DNA from 2 places in the Phaeodactylibacter xiamenensis genome. Region 1 is predicted to be linked to the other one. Evidence: riboswitches for the same ligand, from Rfam matches in the RefSeq annotation. Region 1 holds a riboswitch; the other holds the start of a gene.
The links. A riboswitch is a leader RNA that binds a small molecule or an ion and turns the genes downstream of it on or off. The one in region 1 is predicted to bind cobalamin.
Positions count from the first base shown of each region.

Region 1 (9,137 bases):
ATCGTTTTCACGATAGCCTCGCGCAGCGCATTGAGGTGCGTACCGCCCTGTGTGGTGTTTTGGCCGTTCACAAAGGAATAATATTGTTCCCCGTAGTGGTTGCCGTGGCTGAGGGCGATTTCCAGGTCGTCCCCCTTCATGTGGATGATAGGGTAGCGCAGGTTTTCGGAAGCCGTTTTGCGTTCCAGCAGGTCATACAGGCCTTTGCGGGAGACTAAGGTTTTGCCATTAAAATTGAGCTTGAGCCCGGCATTCAGGTAGGCATAGTTCCAAAGCTGATTCTCAACATAGTCGCTGCGGAAGCGGAATTTTTTGAAAATCGCCTTATCCGGGAAGAATTCAATCAGGGTGCCATTCGGCTCGCTGGATTTTTGCAGTTTATGGTCTTTGACCAGTTCGCCCCGCTCAAATTCCGCTACTTTAGCTTTGCCGTCCCGGATGGATGTTACCCGGAAGTTTTCCGAAAGGGCATTCACGGCTTTGGTACCTACCCCGTTCAGTCCTACTGACTTTTTGAACGCCTTGGAGTCGTATTTGCCGCCCGTATTGATTTTGGAAACACAGTCCACAACCTTGCCCAGCGGGATGCCCCGCCCGTAGTCGCGGATGGACACCAGGCCCTCCTCAATTTTAAGGTCGATGTCCCGCCCGTGGCCCATGACGTACTCATCAATAGAGTTGTCAATGACCTCCTTGAGCAGGATGTAAATGCCGTCATCGGCCGCCGAGCCGTCGCCCAGTTTGCCGATATACATGCCCGGGCGCATACGGATGTGCTCTTTCCAGTCGAGCGAGCGGATGTTGTCTTCAGTATAGGTAACTTCTGCCATTGAATTAAAATGCTTGGGTGGTTTCGGGGTAATATTGTGCAAAAAATCACAAAGTAAGGTCAGCAAAAAGCCGCTTTCCTTGTTAATGAAACGTACAAAAGTTATGCACATTTCATGAATTGAATACCGAGTTTAAATTTTTTGTGCTAAAATACAATTAATTTACAACGGAAACAACAAATTGTTGTCTTAAAAAACGATGAAGGCAGAACAGACCGATCAGCATCCGGCTATGCAGTGTATCCTGAGCGGGCTCCGGCGGGAGCACCGGCTCAAGATGGGCTGTGCCGTGGCCTTGCTGTTGCTGGGGCTGGTCTTTATCTACGCTTTCTTTGCCAAGAGCATTATTCTGTCGGTATTCGGGCTGATTTGTGCTGTGCTCGGGCTGCGCTTCTGCTTTCACCTGATCAGCAACTGGAACGTCGCCAACAGCCGCCTGATGATCCTCCTGCACTTCCACCCCAAAGAAATCGTGTGGGTCTACTCCGTGGTCACCGAGCAACTGCCCTTCGGCTTTCAGCTCCTGCGCAACGGCACCCTCTACTTCAAGCTGCGCGATGGGGACGACATCTCCGTCAGCCTCTCCACCGATGACCTCAAAGCCGTCTCCAAATACCTGAATGGCCTGCTGCCCCACGCCACCTTTGGCTATACCAAAGACCGGGAGCAGTGGTTTATGGCCAGCCCTTTGATGTTGTTGCGGGAGGAGGGGGAGGGACGGTAGTTTTGAAATGACGGGTGGCCGCTTTAATCAAGCTCCTTTAGTGCTTCTTCTATCACACCGATGAAAGGGGTATTGTGCTTTTTAGCCAGGATGAGGGCTTTTTCCAGGTACTGCCTGGCTGTCTTGTGATCTTCCTGCGCCTTGTGAACCAAGCCTATACACGCGTAAGTTACATCAAGCTCGTGCGGTTGCTTTGTTTCTTCATACAGTTCGATGGCTTGGTGGTAATGCTCGAGCGCTTGCTCCCACTGCCGTTGCTTTTGGTAGACCATTCCGATTTGGTGGTAGGAGCTGCCGAGTTCATGGTGTTGCTGTGTTTTTTCCTTCCACTCTATGGCTTTGTGGTAATGTTCGAGTGCTTGGTCCCACTGCCGTTGCTCTTGGTAGACGATTCCGAGTTGGTGGTAGGAGCTGCCGAGTCGATGGTGTTGCTGTGTTTTTTCCTTCCACTCTATGGCTTTGTGGTAATGTTCCAGTGCTTTATCCCACTGCCGTTGTTCTTCGTAGACCATTCCGATATGGTGGTAGGAGCTGCCGAGTTGGTGGCTCTGCTTTGTTTTCTCGAACCACTCGATGGCATTGTGGTAATTTTCGAGGGCTTGCTCCCACTGCCGTTGCGCTTCGTAGACCCGGCCGATTTGGTGGTAGGAGCCTCCTAGCTCATGGTGTTGCTTTGTTTTCTCGAACCACTCGATGGCTTGGTGGTAGTGTTCCAGTGCTTGTCCCCACTGCCGTTGCTCTTCGTAAATCCTCCCGATTTGGTGGTACGTAGCTCCGGGTGAGTCATCGGATTCGCTCGTATTTGTCAGGGCATTGTGATAGTGCTCCAGTGCGCTATCCCAGTACCTAAATTCGGCATAAATCATTCCCGTACGGTGGTGGCAGAGGGCTGCATTTTTTGCCTGATCCAGTTCGAGGAAAACATTCAATGCTTTCTGGTAGGCAGCTACAGCGGGCGTCATTTGCCGGGCAATTCTGTAGGCTTCTCCTAAATAAAAATAGGCGGCAGCCAATTCAAACTTATCTCCCAACCGCTCCCGTACCGCCAGCAATTTTGTAAAGTACGCAACCGCCTTTTCCCCTTCAAAAATCTCCAGGTGTTCCCGCCCCAGGGTTTCCAGCAGGTTTGCTATGTTTTGCAGTGTTTGCTCCCGGTTGTCGCCGGATTGATCCAGGCGTTGGTAGCGGGCTTCCATTTCTTCCACCCGCGCCAGGCGCTCGGGGGTGAAGCCTTTGCTCGGCAGAGGGCCGTCGTAAGCCACCGGATCCCGGTCTACCAGCTCCGGCGGGCTGCTGAAATGGTATTGGTACTGTACCCAGTCCCAGAAGTCGGGGACTTCCTTCTGCAGGCGCTTCAGGGTGTAATGATTGACCCAGATCACCAAGACCAAGGGCAGGTCGCGAAAAACGAGCTCGCGCTCAAAGTTCAGCTCCGGCAACAACAAGCCCGGGCCCGCCGGGTCTTCAGCCATCAGGCTGTATTCCAGTCCGCTGAGGTGGACGAGGGTTTGGATGTTGCCGTTTTGGGCATTCGCCAGGGCAGGCAGTTTTTCATTAAGGTAGCGGAAGAGCGAAACGACCTGTTCGCCGGTGGTGTCTATTTCGTGCTGGGTGTACTGTGGGAATTTGCTTTTGAATTGAGCGATCGCCTGTTCTTTAGTGCTGAGCGTATCAAAACTGCAGACCAGGGTGGCCGGCTTCTGCCGTTCGCTCAGGACGTATTCCAGTTCGTCCCAGTCTGCGGTTTGATAGGTATGGGGTTTAACGCTCATCGGCAGGAATGAATTCGTTCAGCAATGGGTTGGTTTTGCGCTTGCCATTGTATTTCAACACTGCCAGGGAGAACAATAGTTCCTTGATGTCTTCGTCTGCGTGTTCGAAGGCTTGCTGCTGAATGATTTCCACATGCGCTTTCTCCAGACGCTCAAACATTTCCTGCCCCAGCAAGTGAATGGCGGCCTCGGCATGCTGCTTTTCCACCTCTTTGCCCAGTGCTTTGCGCAAAGCGGTACTCGCAATCTTCAGCAATTGCCGGGGGCAGCCTCCGGAGTAGTGGACGATGATGTCGAGCGCTTCTGCTGCAAAAAAAAGCCTCCAGGTCTACCCGCTTGCTGATGATGTCTTTGAATAGGTGGGCATTATCATCCGTGATCTTGAACATAGGCAAGACGACCCGTTCGTAGGCATCAAAGGTCACTCCGGTTTGTATATCGTAAAAGGCATTGATGGGCACCGCACAGATCAGGTTGACCTTGAGCTCCCGGATCAGGAAAGAGTCCTGGACAAATAAGTTTTTATAGATTTCGTAGCGGATTTTCTCCGTACCATCGAATACCAGCAGCAAGTCTCTGCCTTTGCCTTTTTGCACAACCTCCTTCCGGACTTGTTCAATGAGGCTGTTTAGCTGCGCCTGCAGTTTAAGCGGCTCCTTGCGGATTTGCTGCCGTAGGGTGCGCGATATTTTGGAGGTTCCGGTAAAGAAAGATTTGATCCCCACATTGAAAGACAACCAGTCCCAGAAGCCCAGGCCGGCTTTAGCTTCTACAGAGGCTGCTTCCCCTTGTTCCTCTTTCCATTCCTTGCGGACTTCGTGGTCCTCATTCAGCCAATCTTCAGCAAGCGTATTGAGCGGTTTGAGGTCAACCTCCAGCTCTTGTTTCTTCACCAGGTCAATAAGCCAGACGATGATAGTGACAAAGAAATCTTCGGGTTGAAAATGAGCAATTTCCAGTTCCCGCTCCATATCAATGAAAAGGGAAACGTACCGGTCCGGATTATTGAGATACTGATGGATGCGGTACAATTCCAGCGATTTGCCACAGCCCCGGTGCCCGGAAAAAATGACTTTGACGTACCGGTCGCTGCCAGCTTTCAGTTCGTCTTCGTCAATACTGAGCAGATAGAGCAGTTCTTCCCGGTAGGCATCCCCGCGCGCTTCGTCCAATTCCACATACAGCTCCCTTGCTCTATCCTGTTCCCGGATATCAAAATCCAGCTCCAGCACCTCTCGTGCCCGGAATTTATTCGTTTCGGGAAATTGGTACATTCAATCTGTGTTTTTCCAAAATTAGGGAAATTTACGGATTGTTTAAAGGAAGCTGGGGCAGAGCTCCTGGAAAGTACCTGGCTCAAGCTCTACACCAGCAACGTCTTTTTGTAAGTCTTGTGTCTATCTGTAGGAAAGGCTTAGATTACTTGCTTTATCATAGCCTCACCGGGTGCACTAACCCTGGAAAGTGCCGGGGCATTCACCCGGTGTGCTTTTCAAGCGCACATGGCTAGTACGCCCGGCGAAAGGCCCGACTTCCCATAACTTGTCCGTACGGACGGGCCAGTCCATACGGATGTATATTGGCGTTTCAAACTACGTCTGACGGAGAGAGCGCCAGGCGAAACAAAACAGCCCCGCAGCAATCACCGCGAGGCCATCCTTTTGTATCAGCAAATTAATTCTTCAGCTTACGAAGCGCAGCTCACGCACTCCTTAAACTTATTCGCCATCTCCTGAGCCACGCTGGAGGAGCGCTGATAGTACAGGCTCTTCACGCCCAGCTTCCAGGCTTCGATCATCAGGGCGTTGACCTCTTTTACCGGCACCTGTGGCGGGATGTTGAGGTTGAGCGACTGCGACTGATCGATGAATTTCTGGCGGGCGGCCGCCTGAATGATGATCTCCCGCGGATTGATTTCCCGGAAGGTCTTGAAGACAGCTTTTTCGTGCTCGGTCAGCCCGTCGAGGTGCTGCACAGAGCCATTTTTGAGGAGGATGGACTGCCAGATTTCCTCCCGGTCCATGTCTTTTTCCTGCAATAACGCTTTCAGGAACTTGTTCTTGCGCATGAAGTTGCCCTTCGACAAGCCCACCTTGTAGTAGTTGCTGCTGTACGGCTCAATGCCCGGTGAAGTCTGCCCCAGAATAGAGGAGGAAGAGGTGGTGGGCGCTACTGCCATCAGCGTGGTGTTGCGGCGGCCATAGCCTTTGAGCAGTTCCGGCTCGCCGTAGGCTTCTGCCAAATCGCGGCTGCCCTGCTCGGCCTCCCGGCGGATGTGGGCGTGGGCGCTGCTGTTGAATTGCTTGGCTTCCATGCTCTCAAAGGGGATGTTGTTCTTCTGCAGGTAAGCGTGGTAGCCCATGACACCCAGGCCCAGGGCACGGTGGCGCTTCGCAAAGTTGTGCGTGCGCTCCATGTAGGGCTGATTGGCGGACTTTTGCACAAACTCTTCCATCACCGCATCAAGGAACCAAATGGCCGTCTGCACCGCATCGGTATCTTTCCAGTCCTCGTAGTACTCCAGGTTCATGGACGACAGGCAGCAGACGAAGCTCTCATCTTCCTTCACCGGCAGAGCGATCTCGGAGCAGAGGTTGGAGTTGTAGATGCGCATGCCTTTGTCGCGGTAGACATCCGCCGCGTTGTCGTTGACGTTGTCGCTGAACATGATGTACGGCAGGCCTTTCTCCTGACGGCTGTGCAGCACCTTAGCCCAGGTGGCACGCTTTTCCGTGTCGCCGGCCACCATTTCTTCCATCCATTGGTTGGTCACGGTCACGCCAAAAAAGATATTCTGAATGGCGTTGCCGATGTCTTTGATTTTGAGGAACTCATTCACATCCGGATGCTCGATATCCAGGTAGGCAGCGAAAGCCCCGCGGCGCACATTGCCCTGACTTACAGTATCGATCATGGCATCAAACATCTTCAGGAAGGAAACCGGCCCGGAAGACTTACCGTTATTGCGGATACCTGCGCCCCGCTCGCGCAGGTGCCCAAAGTAGGCCGAGGTGCCGCCCCCGAATTTGGTCATCATAATGCACTCGGACAGGGTCTTGGTGATGCCGTCCATGCTGTCCTCCACATAAGAGCCAAAGCAGCTGATCGGCAGGCCGCGGTCGGTGCCCATATTGGCCCACACCGGAGAAGAAAGCGACATCCAGCCGTTAGCCACGAGGGCTTCAAATTTCGGTTGCAGATCGGGGCGGTCCAGGCGGTTAGCGGCGGCGGTGGTCACGCGGCGTACCGCATCCTGTGGCGTCTCTCCGGGCAGGAGGTAGCCCCTCTGCAGTACGGTTTCAGTCTCAGGTGTTACCCAGTGGTAGGGCTTGGTATTGTTATAAATGGTCTTGGTCATGGTCAATGCTTGATTTTTGGGTATTTAGAAAAGGTCGTCGGCGGTGAACGACTGATTATGCTTGGAATACTCTACCGGGCGCTTGGCGAAGAAATCGTCCAGGGTGTTGGCGTAGATTTCCTCTTCAAACCAGCTCATGCGGCGGAGTTGAGATTCGTTGATGTCGAAGATGTCCTGCAGCCCGATCTGTTTCAGGCTCGTATTAATGCGGTGCTTCATGAAGTTGAGCAGGTCCGACTTGGAGACGTGCTCCAACTCGCCCGTCTCGAAAATCCAGTTGAGAATGCGCTCCTCCTGCTGAATGGCGGCATGGGCGGTCTCGTAGATGACCTTTTGGTACTTGTCGGTCAGCCAGCCCGGGTTTTCCTCCACGATTTTATTGAAAATGTAAATGCCGGCATTGGCGTGGAGCTGCTCGTCCTTGCTCGTCCAGGCGATGATGTTGCTTGTATTCTTCAGCAGGCCTTTGAAGTGAGTGAAGGACAGCACGGTGGCAAACTGACTGAAGAGCGATACATTTTCCACCAAAATGGAAAAGAGGATGAGGTTGAGCCCGAAGGACTGCTCCGGAGAGTCGAGTTGTGCAGCTGCCCGGCGGTCCCTTAGGAAGGCAATGCGGTCGCTGAGGACAGAAGACTGCAGGGCAGACTCGAATTCATCCGCCAGGCCCAGTACGGTCAGCAGTTGGGCGTAGGCTTCAGAATGGCGGAATTCGCACTCCGCGAAGGTGCTGCCCAGCCCATTGAACTCCGGTTTGGGCAGGTGCTGATAGAGGTTGCCCCAGAAAGACTTCACATCCACCTCCACCTGAGCGATAGCCAGGAGGGTACGCTTGATGGCATTGCGCTCGGCTTCCGTAAGCTCCACTTTGAAATCCTGTATGTCACCCGTAAAATCGACCTCCGAGTGCACCCAGAAGGTCTGATTAATGGTGTTGATAAAGTCGAGCACTTCCGGGTACTCGAACGGCTTGTACGCTAGTCTGGGTTTGAAAATCGCGCTCATGTGGCTAATGCATTACCGAGCTGTGGGGGAGGGCAGGAGCGCGCACCGGCAGGCTGCATCCGGGCGTTACCCGGGCAAAAACGGTGGCACTGCGCTGTCCTAACTCCCGAAAACTCGCAGTTAAAGAATGATATGTTGGCAACGGCAGGTCTTCTGACTCGCCCCGGCTCTGCCGCCTTCCCGCCCCAGGGGCAGTGGCTTGCTGGCAAAACCTGATGAATGAGGCTCACAGCAGCGGGTACTGTCCGGGATTTTCACCCGGTTCCCTGTTCAATATCGAATGGCTAATCTGTCGCTTAAAATTATTTGATAGGTGCTCGAATTGAACGCAGTACCGTTGGTTCGGGCAAGATACGGAGGTCCGGCTGAGCGATCAAGCAAAGTACGCGTATAATTACCAACACAATGTGGATAAGTCCCGTAAACCCCTGAACATAAGGGGTTGAAAAAATAGTTTTCCACATATGGGTGTGGAAAACATAGTTGATAAAAGATTTCCCATAATTTCCGTACCTTGTTTGCTCATAAAATCCTGCAGGAACAGCGCTACTGTGCTGCAGTCTATCAATCATGAGAATTGTTTCCTTCTTCTCGGGCGCCGGCGGGCTCGACCTTGGGTTTACGCGTGCCGGTTTTGACGTGATCTGGGCGAATGAGTACGACCGGGACATCTGGGAGACCTATGTCAAAAACCACGGGCATACGCACCTGGAAAAAAGGAGTATTACGGATGTGGACGCTGCGGACATTCCGGACTGCGACGGCATGATTGGCGGCCCGCCCTGCCAAAGCTGGAGCACCGCGGGCAAGCTGCGGGGCATTAAGGATAACCGGGGCAAGCTGTTCTACGATTTCATCCGTATCCTGGAAGCTAAGCAGCCCAAGTTTTTCCTGGCGGAGAATGTAGCGGGCATGTTACTGCCCCGCAATGCGAGAGCCCTAAGCAGCATCAAGCGGCTCTTCAAAAACGCCGGAGAGGGCTATAACCTGTCTTTCCAGAAAATCAATGCGAGCGATTACCTCGTGCCGCAGGACCGCAAACGGGTCTTCTTTATAGGTTACCGCCGCGACCTGGGCAAAAAGTTTGAATTCCCTGCCCCAATTGATATGAAACTCAGCCTGAAGTCGGCCATCGGCGATCTGGCAGATACGGCTATCCCGGCCAAAGACGGTAACTACACCAACGGCAGTGCCTGCCGGGTGCCTAATCACGAGTACTTTACCGGTGGCTTTTCCAGCCTCTACATGTCGCGCAACCGTGTGCGCAGTTGGGACGAGGTGTCCTTTACTATTCAGGCGGGTGGCCGGCATGCGCCCCTGCACCCTCAGGCGCCTAAGATGGAAACCGTGGACAAGGATACCAAGCGCTTTGTGCCCGGTAAGGAAGACCTTTACCGCCGGCTCAGTGTGCGCGAAGTGGCCCGCGTCCAAACCTTCCCGGACGACTT
Region 1 covers NZ_OZ245931.1:3,658,395-3,667,531, reverse strand. The annotation lists gene ACO08I_RS13745 (DNA topoisomerase IV subunit B) at 1-830, opposite strand, end outside; gene ACO08I_RS13740 (hypothetical protein) at 1,030-1,554, shown strand; gene ACO08I_RS13735 (tetratricopeptide repeat protein) at 1,578-3,326, opposite strand; gene ACO08I_RS13730 (hypothetical protein) at 3,316-3,534, opposite strand; gene ACO08I_RS13725 (hypothetical protein) at 3,479-4,600, opposite strand; gene ACO08I_RS13720 (ribonucleoside-diphosphate reductase subunit alpha) at 5,014-6,684, opposite strand; gene ACO08I_RS13715 (ribonucleotide-diphosphate reductase subunit beta) at 6,709-7,689, opposite strand; cobalamin riboswitch at 7,816-7,998, opposite strand; gene ACO08I_RS13710 (DNA cytosine methyltransferase) at 8,260-9,137, shown strand, end outside.

Region 2 (9,137 bases), 650 kb from region 1:
TTCGCCGCGGGCCTGACGCGAAAATTGGGCTTGTAACAGTTTTTGCTAATCCTGCTCCTGTAAAAAAAATTGAAATACTCATCTTCGCTATCGCTTCATTCGCATTTCAATTTTGTCGCAGGCTTACGCAAAAACTGGGTTTATACAATTTTCGCTACCCCGCTCTTTTGAAGAAAATAAAATACTCACCTCCGCTATTGCTGCGTTCGCATTTTATTTTCGCCGCGGGCCTGACGCAAAAATTGAAGATTGCAAAAACACTTTTCAAGTTCTTTTGATCAGCCACCGCTTTCGGTGTTTTGCGGTTGCAAATATAAGCGCGATATCCATACTGCGCAACCCCTTGGCTTAAATTTTTTGTCTTTGCCTCTAAGTTTAGGTTTTAAGGCTTTGCGGTACAGGGAGTTGTAGCCAGAAGAAAAAACAGCCCGGCATTTCCTGTTTTGGAATTGCCGGGCTGTTGCTGCCGCGCTAATCGAGTCGATAGTCGGGCTAGGCGATACGCTGCGTTTGGAAATCCAGCGCCGGGTAGCGGAGTTTGATGAACTCATACGCACCAAACATGACACCGGTGAAGACGAGATCACCGGCAAAGGTTGCCTGATAGAAAGGCCAGCCTGCACCATAGCAAGCCATCAGCCCGCCGATACTTTGCGGGTACATGGGGCTGCCGAGCCATACGCCAAAGTTGGACACCAGGAAAAAGATAGCACCGGCTCCAATCGCACCACCCAGAATACGGGGCAGGGTCACTTTGGAAAGGACACCCAGCCCAAAGAGTACGATGAGCAGGTAGCTGCCGTACTGCCAGAAGAAGCCTTCATAGAACACGGTGAAGCCCTCAAAGTAGTGGGCATAAATGACATTATTGATGATAATATCACTGGCAAAAACCGCCAATACGGGCACCAGGAAAGCCAGCCAGCGCTTGCTGAAGTAAGCGGCACCAAACAAGCCCATCGCGGCTACTGGAGAAAAATTCAGAGGGTGTGGGAAAATCCGGAACAATGCCGCCACGAGGATCATGCCTGTGACCACAGCAAACCGGATGTTAATCTTTTGATCTTGCATATATTAAGTAGTTTATAGTTTTTTGAAACGCCTGACGCTGAGGCGTTAAAAATTGGTTTTAAATAGTTTTTTGGTTAAGAAGCCATCTGCCGTCCTTACCTGTAGCACGTAAATGCCTTTTGGCAAAGTTAAGGCTTCTATGGCGTTTGTTCCCGGCATAAGCCGAAAAGTTTGCAACACCTGCCCACTGATATTCATCAGCCGGGCTTCTGCTTCATGGTCCGTAGCCCAGTTCGCATACCAGGTAGCTCCCGCCGGGTTAGGAAATACATTTAGATAAGCTGCGGGCAGTTGTACACGCCGTGTGCTGACCGGCATGTCGGTAGTCGTCAGGTCGTCCATGCAAAAATACGCGGGCGTATTCATACCAAACATCCCATTATCCGTAGAGCTCATCGTGAATTGCAGGCTGTCGGCATTGCCGAGTGTGCTCAGGTCCACATAGGTCCACTCTTCCACGATGTAGTCCTGACTGTTGTCCTCAAACCGGTAATCAGCCAGGTAAAAGTTGACACTATCGGTACTCAGTTCCCCACCAAGATACTTTTTTATGGTTAAAAGAAAAAAGTCGGGGTCATCGCCGGACTCTCCGCCAAACTTTTTAGCAAAGCCATCACCTTCCAGCATGCTGAGGTAAGGATAGGTGCCATTGGTGACGTAGAAGCCTTCCACTGCACCCCCGGCAGCTGCGCCCTGCAGTACCAGCACGGATTGTGGCGAAGCAAAGCTTACTGCGTAGGCTGTGGAGTTGTACCCCCCTCCGGTAATGGCGCTCAGGTCATTCATAAAGCCAGGGGTAGTTACATCCGTGGTGGCAGATATAGCCCAGCCAGACCAGGAATTAAAATCCGGGTTGTAGCTGTTGGGCAGAAAAAGGTTGCCGCTTTGAAAGCTGCCACTGCCGTCACTCCCGTTCAGGGCTTCGCCGGGCTCGAGATCAAAGTTTTCGAAATCAGCAGTCGTCTGTGCATAGCTCAATGCGGTACAGAGCAGTAGCAGAATAGTCGTTGAAGTCCATTTCATATAAGGCTAATGTTTATGTTTGAAAAATAGGTTAATGCCTAGTTGAAAGCTGCGGCCCGGCATGGGACGCCGATCGACGATGCGGTAGGAAGCGTCCCAGAGATTGTCTGCCCGGCCGAAAGCCTGTAGCGTGAATTTTTGCCAGTTTAGCTGATACTCTAGCTGCGCAAAACCAAGGTGATACCCAGGCAGCTCAGTATTATTCAGGGTTTGGACCGCACTCGTTAGCCGGTGCTGATAGGTGAATTGCAGGGCGTCTTTACTAACGGATATGCGGGCAAAACCCAGATGCTCAGGTGTGTAGGCGAGTTGCTCACCTTCTGCAATCCGCGGCTGCTGAAGGGCGATTTCATTGGTGGAGCGGATGTAATCATAGCCGATTTGCCCTTCCCATTGCCATTCTCCGGTGGTGAAGCGGCAGGATAGGCGCTGTTCCAGCCCCCGGCTCCAGACCTCTGTGAGGTTATTGGCGGACCAGAAGTTTTGCCCCTCGGTAAGCCCCCACATAATCCAATCGTCGATGCGCCGGTGGAAGCCGGTGACGGTATAGCTCCATGCCCCCTTTTGCCAGTTTAGCCCTCCCTCTGCGCTCCAGCCGATTTCGGGCAATAAGTCGGGGTTCCCACCTGGCAGCCAGTACAGGTCGTTCAGGGTGGGAATGCGGTAATTACGGCTGATTTTGGCCTGCCAGCTTAGATTAGAAGTAATGGGGCCGTTTGCGCCCAGTGCAGGCACGATGGGCACCCAGTTTTCATCGACTCGTTCCTGCCGTAGGCTGAGCTGAACCCGCAGGGCGTTCCATTCTTTCCGGAGGCTGGCAAAAGCCGCGGCACGTTGCTGCTCCGGTTGTTCGCCCCGGTAGCCATCAGCTGTAGCCGTAGCCCGGCTATAGAACAGGCCAGCCTGCAGCTCCAGGTCTGCGCTTAGCGCCCATTGCTGCTCCACCTCAGCCATTAGGGTATGGAAATGGCTGAGCGCCCGAAGCAGAATGGCGTCATCCCGGTAGTCGATCGCTTCCCGGAACCAGCCCAGGCGGGCATTAAAGACGCCATGTTTGCTGAGTTGCTGGTAGTGCAGGGCGGTGCGCAGGAAGGTGTCGAGCTGCAGGGCTTCGCTCCGGGTTTGGGTGGTCAGGGGCGGGATGTTACGATCGGAGGTTTGCCACCAGGCAAAAGCAGCCAGTTGACGGTCGGGGCGGGGCTGCCAGTAGACTTCCTGCATGATGGCCTGCTGCCGGAAATCGGCATGCGTTTGCTGCCGCTCTTCTCCGCTGTCCAATCGGTAGCTGAAATCGTTGTCGGCAGACCGGCGGAACAGGCGGGTATTGAATGCCCACTGCTCCCCCCGGTACCGGGCCCGCGCCTGATGGTCCTGAAAGCCAAAGCTGCCCAGCAGGGTTTGTGCGCCGGCTTCCATGCCCCGGTAGGAGAGGGGTGTATTGCGCAAACCCACCGTGCCGCCAATGGCCCCGCTGCCCCAGGCTGCGCTGCCCCCGCCTCTTTGCAGGTTAACCCCATCTACAAAAGCCAGGGGCAGGAGGGAAAAGTCAAGTTGGCCCAGCATCGGGCTTTGGAGCGGCAGCCCATTCCAGGTGACCGCTGTATGCCCGGCACTGCCCCCGCGGATAGAGGTGGTGGCAATGCTGCCCCCGCCGTAATTCTTGATGAAAATACCGCCTTCCCGTTCCAGCAGGTCGGTCAGGTAGTAGCCGGCGTAGCGGTTGACATCGGTGGAGTCCCAGCGTTGTTCCTGACTGCCGGTGAAGTTGGCGCGAAGGGGCGAAGTGGTGATTTCGGCAGTAGGCAGGAGCACGGCGGTATCGGGCTGTGCCAAAAGAGACACCGTACACGAAATACTCAGGAAAAGGATTAGGAGCTGCCGCATCCTGCCATTTTTGGAGCCTAAAGGGCAGGACAAGAGCGGATAGTGGGGCATTTCATGGGTGAACAACCAAAATAAGGTGCAGTAAACACCCACGCATCTGTTTGTTAAGCCGTGCGCTTGCCTTCACATAGTGATCAGGCAGCCACAGCACCCATCAGGCCCAATAAGCACTCCATCCCTGCTTTTCCTCCGAAAGCCCGAATGAATTAAATCTTGCCTGGCAGGTCTTCTGGCTTGCTTCTGCTTTTGCGGCCTTCCCATCATCTCCCGACAGTGGCTTAGTGCGCAAAGGGCATTTTTTGTGAAGCTTACAGCAGCGGGGACTGCTCAGGATTTGCACCTGATTCCCTTTTAAACGAAGGCCATCGTCACAGACATAGCATTCGTACCAAAGCTGGCGCAAAGGTAGGGAAAAAAGCACAGATAGACGTTAAATTTTGGTCAGCGCTGTATAGCAGTTGCCTTTTACCGCCTGTTTTCCTTATTTTTGGTTAACACTAAACCCGATATGATGAAAAAGACGATTACTGCAATCCCCCTTTTCCTGTTCGCCCTTTTGAGCAGCAACGCACTCCTGGCTCAGTCCAACCTGTTTGTCGACACCTCTTACACCGCATCTGAAATGGTTACCGCTTTCTTCAGCGATGCTGATGTTGCGCCTTCCAATGTGACCTATACCGGCGCTCCGGAGGGGATGGCTTTTTTTGATGCCGGCGATACCTACATGGGCATCAATGCCGGGATATTCCTGTCCACCGGCCCGACAACCGTAGCGGCCAACCCGGCAAGCTTCAGTGCAACTTTTAATAACTTATTACAGCCCGGAGACGCTGATTTGCAGGGGCTGCTGGAGCCTGGTATGATGACCCATGATGCCGCAGTACTGGAGTTTGATATCGTGCCCAATACAGATACCATCTGCTTTAATTACATTTTTGGCTCTGAGGAATACCCGGAGTTTGTGGGCAGTCAATTTAATGATGTCTTTGCTTTCTTTATAAGTGGTGGTCCGGAGTACGATTCCCTGACTAATATTGCTACTATACCGGACAGCGACCCGATAGTCCCGGTAACCATCAATAACCTGAATGCGGACTCCAACAGCAGCTTTTATGTTCCGCAATATACCTTTGATACATCTTCGGCATTTCCAATTTATGACACTACAGCCACAGACCTGGCTTACGATGCCTACACCACTTTACTGCCTGCCAAAGCATACGTCACACCGGGCGAAACCTACCACATCAAAATTGGTATTGCAGATGCGGGGGACGGGGTCTATGACTCCGGGGTATTCATTGGGATTACCAGTCTGGGCGGTGACTCCCTGCTCACCCCTACAGCTAACGCGAACCTTAGCGTCATCGGCAATCAGCTCATTGCAGAAAACATTTCTTCTTTTGCCAAGGCCTTCGAATGGGACTTTGGTGATGGCACCACTTCCACGGAACGGCATCCGGAGCCCCATACTTATGCAGAATATGGAACTTATATGGTGGAGCTCAAAGTACATACCTGGTGCTGCTCGGCCACTTTCGTGGAAACCGTGACGGTAGCCCCGCCGTTGCTCACCAATTTTGGCGTCACCCCCGAGGCAGGGAATTGCCCCGGCGATGCTTTTTCCTTTGAGGACCTCTCGGAAGGCGCCGTTGACACCTGGTCCTGGGTTTTCCCCGGTGGGCAGCCGGCGACTGCTGATGCCCCTAATCCAACCGTAACCTATATTGGGCCCGGCGTGTACCCTGTTATACTCACCGTCACCGATACCTTCGGGCAGACAGCGACGATTGAAATGGAGGCCGCCGTTGAAATTCAGGCCCTACCTACCGCTGCTTTCGAAGCCACGGTCAATGAGCTGCAGGTGGCTTTCCAGAATAATGCAGCATATGCCACGTCCTACCTATGGGATTTCGGGGATGGTCAGCAAAGCACCGAGCAGTCGCCCACGCATACCTACGCTTCTGAAGGCAGCTACACCGTAACCCTCACGGCTATGAATGACTGTGGGGAGGCTATTGCGGTGTCACAGGTGAGCGTTATGGTCGTCAGTACCCGGGATTTGCCTGCTACGGCTTTTGCGCTATTCCCCAACCCGGTCAAAGACCGCCTGACCATCCGCCCGGCAATGACCGGAGCTTATGACGTGTCTGTTTTTCGCGCCGACGGACAACTGTTGCTCCGCCGGCAGGGGCTACAGGGGCAGTCCACCATTCCAATGGAGCAGTGGAGTGCGGGTGTTTATGTCATCGAACTGACCAATGAGCAGGGCGCTTTACAACGGCTGGTGAGTAAGCAGTAAAGGGTTTCTGCTGGTAAAATAGGGCTGTTAGGCAGGTGGGGAACTTTCTTGCCTGCCTAATCTCACCCTCTTCGGTGACCATCCTCACTGTAGTTCAGGCTTTTGTCGCTTAATTTTCGGGGAAGAAAAAAATTAGCGATGAAAAAATGGATACTCGCCGGTCTGCTGCTGGCTACTTTGAATACATTAGGCACTGCCCAAACCGAAGAATGGGTGTGCAAAGATCAGGAAGCCATCACCGCCATGGAACGTGGCGCGGCCGAGCGGCAGCTGAATTTCCGTTCCTCCGCATTGACCGATGACTATGATATCAAGTACCACCGGCTGGAGTGGAACATCAACCCCAACAACTACTACATTTCCGGGACCGTCACGACCTACTTCATGCCTAAGGAGGCCAACTTCGTAGCCCTGCACTTCGATCTTGCCAATACCCTGCAGGTCAACAGCGTAACTTTTCACGGGCAGGAAGTGGAAACCTACAGCCAAAGCAACAATATGCTGACCATCAACCTCCCCAATTCCCTGGCGATGGCAGAGCTGGACTCGGTAAGCGTTACCTACGAAGGCGCACCGCCGTCCAATGGCTTTGGCTCCTTTGCGCAGGCCACCCACAGCGGCAATCCGGTGCTCTGGACCCTTTCTGAGCCCTACGGTGCCCGGGATTGGTGGCCCTGCAAGCAGGATTTGAGCGACAAAATTGACAGTATTGATGTACTGGTGCGTACCCCGGTTGCCTACAAGGTGGCCAGCAATGGCTTGTTGAAAGAGATTATTGAAGATGGCAATGAGCACATCTACCACTGGAAGCACCGCTATCCCATCCCCGCCTACCTCATAGCCATTGCGGTGACCAACTACGCGGAGTACTCTGATTTTGTACCGGTGGAAAATGGGGAACCGATTGAGGTGCTCAACTACGTCTTTCCCGAAAACCTGGCAGATGCCCAACTGGCCACCACGGCTACGGTCGAAATCATGCAGCTCTTCAACGAGCTCTTCGGGCTGTACCCCTTTGCCGAAGAAAAATACGGCCATGCCCAATTCGGCTGGGGCGGTGGCATGGAGCACCAAACGATGAGCTTTATGGGCGGCTTTTCCCACCTTTTGCAGGCGCACGAGCTGGCCCACCAATGGTTTGGTGATAAAGTGACCTGTGGCAGCTGGCAGGATATCTGGCTCAACGAAGGCTTTGCCACCTACCTGGAAGGACTGACGTATCAGTACGATCTGGGGCCCAATACCTGGGACAACTGGCTATCCGGTAAGATCAACCACGTGACAAGCGCACCCGACGGCTCCGTTTTTGTGTACGATACGAGCAGCGTAAGCCGTATTTTCAGCAGCCGCCTGTCGTACTCCAAGGGTGCGATGCTCCTCCACATGCTGCGCTGGAAACTGGGCGACGAAGCTTTCTTCCAGGGCGTACGCAACTATGTAGATGCACCCGAGCTGGCCTTTGGCTACGCCAAATCTGATGACCTCAAAGGGTATCTGGAAGCCGAAAGCGGGCAGGACCTAACTGAGTTTTTTGAGGACTGGCTCTATGGGCAGGGGTACCCGTCCTATCAGATGCGTTGGTTTCAGGAAGGGAGTACGCTGTACGTCCGCCTGAATCAGCAAACCTCCCACGCTTCAGTCGACTTTTTCGAAATGCCGGTCCCGGTACGCTTCCTGATCAGCGGCGGTATCGACACCTCCATCGTCTTCGACCATACTTTTGATGGGCAGCAATTTGCCATCGAGGTGCCGGGGAATGTTGGGATTGTCTACTTTGATCCTGAGCAGCGTATCGTGAGCCGCAACAACAGCGTGACGCAGGGGCAGTTTACCAATACCGAAGCCGCACTGCTGGAAGCAGTACAGGTATTCCCCAACCCGGTACAAGACAAGCTTAATCTAAGCCTCCCCGCCGGCACAACCCTTGAGCAAGCCCGCCTTTACCATGCCAACGGGCAGTTGCTGGCTCAGTGGGCAGGTACCGTCCGGCAACTGGAGGTAGGGCAGTGGCCTAGCGGCGCTTACACAGTGGAGCTGCAGACGAATTATGGTGTTGTCCGCAGGTTGGTGGTGAAGCAGTAGGGACGGCTGGGGGTTAGGCGCTAAGATTCTCTCTGTGGTTGGAGAGGGGCTGGTGTTATGGCTTTTCCCCTCCTTCGCCTGAAAGCTTCGGTGGGCAGAGGGTGTTATGGTTTTTCCGACCCGGTGCCTGAGCTTGCGTCGCCGATCGCAGCTTCGCCCCTGCGGGGAGCTTTCTCCCGGTGTTTTATCTGGGTCCGTCGGACTAAGCTGGAGCAGAGCCCTGTGAAGTACTTGGGCTTAAGCTCTACACCAGCAGTCTGGGGCTCCTGCCGGGACATCCACCCGGTGTGCTTTATGTCAGCACCTACGACTCAAGCCCCGGCTATTCCCACACCACCCCCTCATAGATCGCTGACAACTGGATCTCAAGATTTAGGGCCTCAATAGCGAGGCTTTTGTCTAATCCAGTGGTGCGGGTAATTTGCCAAAGGTCGCCGATGCGGTTGTAGGTTTCGATGCTTGGTGAATACTGGTCGATGAGAATGTAAGCCTTCAAGGTGGGGATTTGGCGGTAGAAGAAGAATTTATCCCCCCGGTCATAGCGCTCTGTGGATGCAGACAGGACTTCCACAATAATGGTTGGGTTAATAATGGCATCTTGATGTTGCGGTGCACGCTGCAGTGGTCCGCAAATGGCCATGGCATCCGGATATAAATACTTATTGAAACTGGCAATGTGAAGTTTGACCTCGCCGTTGATGGCTCTGCAGGGCTTTTGATGACCGCGGAGTCCCAATTTGAGTTCACCAAAAATATTGCCGCTAATCAATCCTTG
Region 2 covers NZ_OZ245931.1:3,009,199-3,018,335, reverse strand. The annotation lists gene ACO08I_RS11130 (DUF6580 family putative transport protein) at 493-1,071, opposite strand; gene ACO08I_RS11125 (DUF4465 domain-containing protein) at 1,117-2,094, opposite strand; gene ACO08I_RS11120 (TonB-dependent receptor plug domain-containing protein) at 2,101-3,978, opposite strand; cobalamin riboswitch at 4,181-4,386, opposite strand; gene ACO08I_RS11115 (choice-of-anchor L domain-containing protein) at 4,487-6,280, shown strand; gene ACO08I_RS11110 (M1 family aminopeptidase) at 6,419-8,362, shown strand; gene ACO08I_RS11105 (Uma2 family endonuclease) at 8,685-9,137, opposite strand, start outside.
Region 2: another riboswitch for cobalamin. It lies ahead of ACO08I_RS11120 (TonB-dependent receptor plug domain-containing protein); the one in region 1 lies ahead of ACO08I_RS13715 (ribonucleotide-diphosphate reductase subunit beta).